DNA from 2 places in the Anaerosinus gibii genome. Region 1 is predicted to be linked to the other one. Evidence: riboswitches for the same ligand, from Rfam matches in the RefSeq annotation. Region 1 holds a riboswitch; the other holds the start of a gene.
The links. Region 1 has a riboswitch for cyclic di-AMP ahead of P3F81_RS00620 (4-hydroxy-tetrahydrodipicolinate reductase). Riboswitches for the same ligand answer to the same signal wherever they lie in the genome.
Positions count from the first base shown of each region.

Region 2: another riboswitch for cyclic di-AMP. It lies ahead of P3F81_RS03855 (C40 family peptidase); the one in region 1 lies ahead of P3F81_RS00620 (4-hydroxy-tetrahydrodipicolinate reductase).

Region 1 covers NZ_CP120678.1:140,094-143,515, reverse strand. Annotated here, with positions in the region: gene P3F81_RS00625 (cytochrome ubiquinol oxidase subunit I) at 1-1,072, opposite strand, end outside; cyclic di-AMP (ydaO/yuaA leader) riboswitch at 1,576-1,708, shown strand; gene P3F81_RS00620 (4-hydroxy-tetrahydrodipicolinate reductase) at 1,715-2,482, shown strand; gene ppnP (pyrimidine/purine nucleoside phosphorylase) at 2,533-2,814, shown strand; gene P3F81_RS00610 (NADH peroxidase) at 3,123-3,422, shown strand, end outside.
Region 2 covers NZ_CP120678.1:817,132-820,553, forward strand. Annotated here, with positions in the region: gene P3F81_RS03850 (glycosyltransferase family 2 protein) at 195-1,157, shown strand; cyclic di-AMP (ydaO/yuaA leader) riboswitch at 1,206-1,353, shown strand; gene P3F81_RS03855 (C40 family peptidase) at 1,400-2,020, shown strand; gene P3F81_RS03860 (sigma-70 family RNA polymerase sigma factor) at 2,291-2,659, shown strand; gene P3F81_RS03865 (transcriptional regulator) at 2,731-3,240, shown strand; gene P3F81_RS03870 (restriction endonuclease) at 3,416-3,422, opposite strand, start outside.

The DNA.
Region 1 (3,422 bases):
GCTCTAATCTTCCAGAGAAAAACAAGAACCCACTTAAAAAGAGAATTCCCAACAAAATCATTCCCGCTGCAATCATGATTCTAAAACTCCAAAACATTCCGGCTACATCAGGAATATAGTTCCCAGCACCATAAGTTTGTTCAGCTTTGGCCTGCAACGCTTTTAACCCCTGCACCTCTCCATCAAAAGAATTATAAACCATGAAAGTCAGCATCCCTGGAATGGCAAGTTGCTGCCTGTTCTCCTGATTCACTTCATCTATTGTTGTATATATCGTAAATGGTGCCGGATTTTCCGTCTCCCAAAGTGCTTCCACCGATGCCAATTTCATTGGATGATAATGCCCTAAATATTGTGCCTGCAAATGTCCACTGCCCATCACAGCTAATAAACCAACAATTGACCATACTACGCTGAATTTAAAAGAAGTCTTAAATACATCTAAATATGTTCTTCTTAATAAATGATATGCACTAATGGATGCAACAAAAACACCTGCCGTTGCAATCCCTGATAATACGGTATGTAAAAACTGTCCTGCTAAATACGGATTTGTCAAAAGTGCTACGAAATCCGTCATTTCTGCCCGTCCGTTTTGCAATGCATATCCTACAGGATTTTGCATGAATGAATTTGCAACTAAAATCCAAAATGAAGATAAATTACTGCCGATTGCAACGAGCCAAATACAAGCTAGATGCACTTTCTTAGATAGTCTGTCCCAACCAAAGATCCACAAGCCTAAAAATGTAGATTCAAGAAAAAATGCAGTCAATGCTTCTAGTGCCAGCGGCGCACCAAAAATATCCCCCATAAACCTTGAATACTCTGCCCAATTCATACCAAAGTGAAACTCTTGTACAATCCCTGTCACAACGCCCATCGCGAAATTAACCAAAAATAACTTGCCCCAAAACTTCGTCATGCGCCGATATACATCTTTACCTGTCGCTACATAAAAAGTTTCTAACAAAGCGATAAAAAGCGATAGCCCCAATGTAAGCGGTACAAACAAAAAATGATATACTGTCGTAATTGCAAACTGCCATCTGGATAGCAAAATTGCCTCCATATCTCTCACCTCAAATTCCTTATATTTATTTAAGTATAATCTTTCCATTTAAGTTAGTCAATAAAGGTTATTATTTAATACACTTTCAAATATTTGAATTATTTGACATAAAAGATATTTTTATTATATACTTAAAATATTATATTATAGCCTTTTGTTATATTTTATATACTTACATTTTGATTCTTATTCTTTCAATAAATTTAGGAGAAATTATAAATAATTTCTCCTATTTATTTTATTTTCATATTTTATAAGGATATTCTTCTAAAGGGCAAAATAATTATTCTTGTAATCTGTGAAAGTAAATCATATCGCCTAATTTTATCCGATGACTAATCTGCTCATCTAGCGAAATCAGTGATTCACACAAAATCAAAGCTTTTGGTTCGCACCTTTACAGACTCCCAACTTCTATATGTTGGAGTTATACCCCACAGAACACAAGCGAGCAGATTAGTCTCTGGATAAGGTCGGCTAGGCTTCAGAGGGAGTAAAACTTCATCTGAATCAAGTCTACTTTATTAAAAAGCGGGGGAACCACTATTGGGGTGAATGTCTGTAATAATACAGCTAGGGAAGTTATCTTTCTTTCCGAATCCGTCAGCTAACCTCGTCGGCGCAAAAAAAGGAGGAGTTCTATTGAAAAAAATCAAGGTAGGTATTTGGGGCTTTGGGAAAACAGGTAAATTAATAGCAGATGAATTTTTAAAAGATTCACGTTTTGTACTCTCATGGGTAGTGAGAAAAAACAAAATAAAACACTCAAAATTTGCCAGCAGCGATTTAGGTTATGAAACTAATATAGGAAAAATAATCCCTATTTCAGATGTATCCGATAATTTTTTCTTAAAAAACCCTGTAGACATCTTGGTTGATTTTTCTCACAATTACGGCGTCCATTCTTACAAAAATGCTGCAAAATCAGGAATAGCTATAATTTCTGGTGTCTCTAATTATCAGCCAGAAGAGTTATCCTTATTAAAATCACTTTCAGAAATTACACCCGTACTTTATTCTCCCAATATTACACTTGGCGTTACCTTTTTAATGGTAGCTTCACATGTGCTAAAAAAAATTATTCCTAATGCAGATATTGAAATTATTGAAGAACATTTTAAAGGAAAGACTGAAGTCTCCGGAACTGCAAAAAAAATTGCCCAAACTTTAGAATTAGATGAATCTAAACATATAAACTCGATTCGAGTTGGTGGTATCGTCGGCCGGCACGAAGTTATTTTCGGCATGCCAAATCAAACAATTCGATTATCACACTCAAGTATAAGTCGTGCCGCTTTTGGACAAGGAGCCATCTTTGCAGCAAAGCACCTAATCGGCAAAATGCCAGGATTATATTCAATGGAAAGTATTATTGCTGATATGGTTCGCAAACACTGCCCCACTTATTAAGAAAATAATGAATTTATTTAATGATGAATAAAAATAGGAGTGGTTATATTATGTTTAAAACAAATGAATATTTCGATGGGAATGTAGTCTCTATTGCATTTAAAAATCAGGAAGGGTCTGCAACTGTAGGCGTTATGGAAATCGGCGAATATGAATTCGGCACTTCTTCCACAGAATATATGACTGTAATCAGCGGTAGCATCTTGGCAAAACTTCCTGGAGAAACAGAATTTAAAGAATATCTGCCTAACCAAACTTTCATCGTTGAATCAAACAAAAAATTCCAAGTAAAAATCGCTGAGCAAACAGCCTATTTATGCTTTTATAAGTAATTCAATTAGTAAACGTCGTCTATAATAATTTTGTGGACGACGTTTATTTTAATGTTTTCACTATAATAAACTCACGTTTAAAAACGATAATAATTATCAGTTAATAGTTTTTATGAAAAACTATGGTTATTTATGAAAATTAAAGTAAATGAGAGTAAATATGTTAAAAATCATCTTATATCCTCCTTTAATAGAATTTTAAACTTTCAGTTAATTTGTTATAATGAAGCACGTCAAGCAAGCAAAACTTGAATATTACTAAAAATTAATGAAATTAAAATACTTAATACAAACGGAGGATTTATATTATGAAAAAATTTGTATGCTCAATCTGCGGATATGTTCATGAAGGAACTGAACCACCAGCACAATGTCCTTTATGCAAAGCTCCTGCTTCTAAATTCGTTGAACAATCTGGTGAATTAGTATTTGCTGATGAACATCGCATCGGTGTTGCACAAGGCGTTGATGAAAAAATTCTTGAAGGGCTACGCCAAAACTTTAATGGCGAATGTGCCGAAGTTGGAATGTACTTAGCGATGAGCCGCGTTGCGGATCGTGAAGGATATCCTGAAATCGCAGAAGCTTTCAAACGCTATGCTTTTGAA
Region 2 (3,422 bases), 680 kb from region 1:
TGTAAATAGGAGTATACCTACAGAGCACAGGCGAGCAGCTAAGCCCTTGGATAAGGCCGGCTAAGATTCAGGTGGAGTGAAAATTCCACCTGAATCAAGTGACTTTATTTCGATTAAATACTCGATATGTACTGCATATCGAGTATTTTTGTATATACTGTAAATAAGTAGTGCGAAATAATTGGGGAGAAAAAATGAAATTAATATCAATTGTTGTTCCTGTTTATAATGAGGAAGAAAATATCGAGCATTTTTATGAAGAAATCTGTAAAACAATGCAGCCGCTTGGGTATGATTTTGAGCTGGTTTTTGTGGATGATGGTTCAAAAGATAGCAGTATTTTAATTCTGGATCATTTATCGCAGCGAGATGATCGAGTTAAACCTTTATATTTAGTCCGTAACTTTGGTCATCAGATTGCATTGACTTGCGGACTAGATCATGCCAAAGGGGAAGCAGTAATTACAATGGATGGAGATATGCAGCATCCACCAACCTTTATCCCAATATTAATTGAAAAATGGGAAGACGGATATGAAGTGGTTCAAACGGTTCGAAAAACAACAGAAGGTGTATCTTGGTTTAAAAATAAAACGTCAGCGCTTTATTATAAATTAATCAATAAGATATCAAAAGTAAAAATTCAACCGGGTGGCTCTGATTTTAGGCTCATGGATCGACGCGTAGTAGAAAGCTTTAAATTATATAAAGAACGAGCGAGATTTATTCGTGGGATGATAGGCGCTATTGGCTATAAGCAAATTCAGCTTGAATTTGTTGCTCCAAAGCGTTTTGCAGGCACTTCAAAATTTTCTTTAAATAAAATGCTACATTTTGCTCTTGATGGAATTACCGCATACTCTAAAATGCCATTAAGGTTTGCTTTCTATTTAGGGATTATCTTTGGTCTTTTTAGTATTCTTTTAACTGGTCATGTAATGTACATCAAATGGTTTACTGATGAAGCTGTCCCTGGATGGGCAACATTATCGGTAAGTATATCGCTTTTAGGCGGTATTCAGTTAATGGGATTGGGGATTATTGGTGAATATGTTGGGAGGATTTTTGAAGAGGTAAAGCAGCGTCCACTTTATTTTGTTCGTGAAAAACCGAATATTTTAGATATAAACGAAAAAAATAAAGAAAAAAAGAAGTGATTTTATAAATTTAGCAGGAATTTTTACCTTTTTGTAGAAGCTTATAATAACAAGAAAAAGCCGAATCATTGAGTGAGCGGGGGAACCATTTTAGGGGTGAATTTTGTTTTATTTTATCTATATGGATAGGTTAAAACATCATGGGTATCTCTATCCAAATCCGTCAGCTAACCTCGTAGGCGTAGAGAGAGAAGAGTGACTTATTGAGTAAAGTGTTTCGTGTTTTCGTTTTGTCGTTGCTAATGGTAAGCGTAGTTTCTGTTGTGAATGCTGCAGCATTCCGTGCAGGAGATCGGGGCGAAGAAGTGGCTGCGATTCAAAGAGAATTAGTTAGCTTGGGCTATCATGTATCAGTAGATGGAGATTTTGGTCCGGCTACAGCCGCTGCGGTTAAATCCTTTCAAGCAAATTACGGGTTAGAGGCAGATGGGTTAGTTGGTTCAGCTACTTATCGTGCTTTGATGGGAAGAGAAATTCCAGAGGTCAGTCGTGCTGGTTCTACATCTTTAGTTCGTCGAATTATTCAAGATTCCTTACAGTACATAGGAGTTCCTTATTCTTTTGGAGGGACAACTCCAAGTGGGTTTGATTGTTCAGGTTTTATTCGTTATGTATTTGCGGATAGTGGAATTTACTTACCGAGAGCTGCTGATGAACAATACACTGCTGGTTATCAAGTTTATAATTTGCAGCCAGGAGACTTAGTTTTCTTTTCTACATACACGTATGGTGCATCACATTCAGGGATTTATTTAGGCGATGGAAAATTTATAAGTTCTACATCTAGTAGTGGGGTAAGAATTGATGATTTAACAACAGGATATTGGGGTGCTTGTTACATTGGTGCCCGTCGTGTACTTTAAATTGAACATAAAAGAGGCATTGCGCCTCTTTTTTATTTATATAAAAATAGGATTAGACTTTGCCAGCCTAATCCTATTTTTTAATATGAACGTAAATTCTCCCACATAGAATAAATACACATTGCTATGATTAATCCTAAAATAATTAAATCGCCAAATGACATAGTCATTCTCTCCTTTTATTAAACTTAATACTACCAATCTTTTCAAGGCACAATCTTTGTAATTGTTCCATAGAATAAAGCACAGATTGAACGGAGGGGATTGGTAATGTCTTTTTTATTAACACTATTTGCATTGTTCGGAAAAGGTTTAAGCTTACTTGTTGCTTATGTTGCTAATAATACATTTCCATTACCATTGACTGAAAAAGAAGAACAAGAGGAGTTAGAACGGTTAAGGCAAGGAGATGAAAGTGCAAAGAATGTTCTGATTGAGCGTAATCTTCGCTTGGTAGCGCATATCGTTAAGAAATTTGATAATACAGGGGAAGATTCAGATGATTTGATTTCAATTGGTACAATTGGCCTAATTAAAGCAATTAACACATTTGACTTAAATAAAAAAATTCGTTTAGCTACCTATGCTGCGCGGTGTATAGAAAATGCTATTCTCACACAGCGGATAAAAACAATTTAAATAATACTAGTCAGATTATTTTTCATGAAAAATGGCACCCGTTTATACGTCTTAGTAGCCATACGCATATAATGACCTGCCATTGCCCTGGCGGCATTAAGTATGCGCCATTATATATTCACAGCTTCCAATTATTGCAACCACGCAAATTACTTGAAGCGGAAAGGTTCAATATTCAATATACCAGCCCGTCTGAAATTGACACAGTAGCAGACAAGCTGCGTTATTACCGACATAAAAAAGCGCTGCGGCAAAAAGATGTAGCTGAAAAAACTGGAATTCACCTTGCTACTTATTGCGCTTATGAACAGGAAGATAGAAAAATTCCTTATCCTTTGGACAAGCTAAGTAAAATTGCTGAACTTTTTGACGTTGAAATCACAGACCTGCTTGATCATTATAATCTATTTTTATACAACGGACAAGCTCAGCAAATACGAGCGTTGCGTCAAAGCTTAGGCCTAAGCAAGAAAGAATTTGGTAAGCTATATGGATTTCACGCACACACGGTTAATCAGTGGGAAAATGATAATATTCAAATTTTAAAAACTACCTGGGTGAAATTGTTTGGTGACGAATAAAAATAGTAGCTAGTTGTGCTTTTCTTGAAATGTCCTATAAAAACGCGCACATACTAAAAAGTCTTGAAGATAAAAAATGCGGGATTTTACTGCACGTGATTTTGCGAATTATTCGAGGTGGAATTTTCAAAAATCCGCCCAGATTGATAGGCAGTTATGAGAACTGGTAGATTCATTAAAAA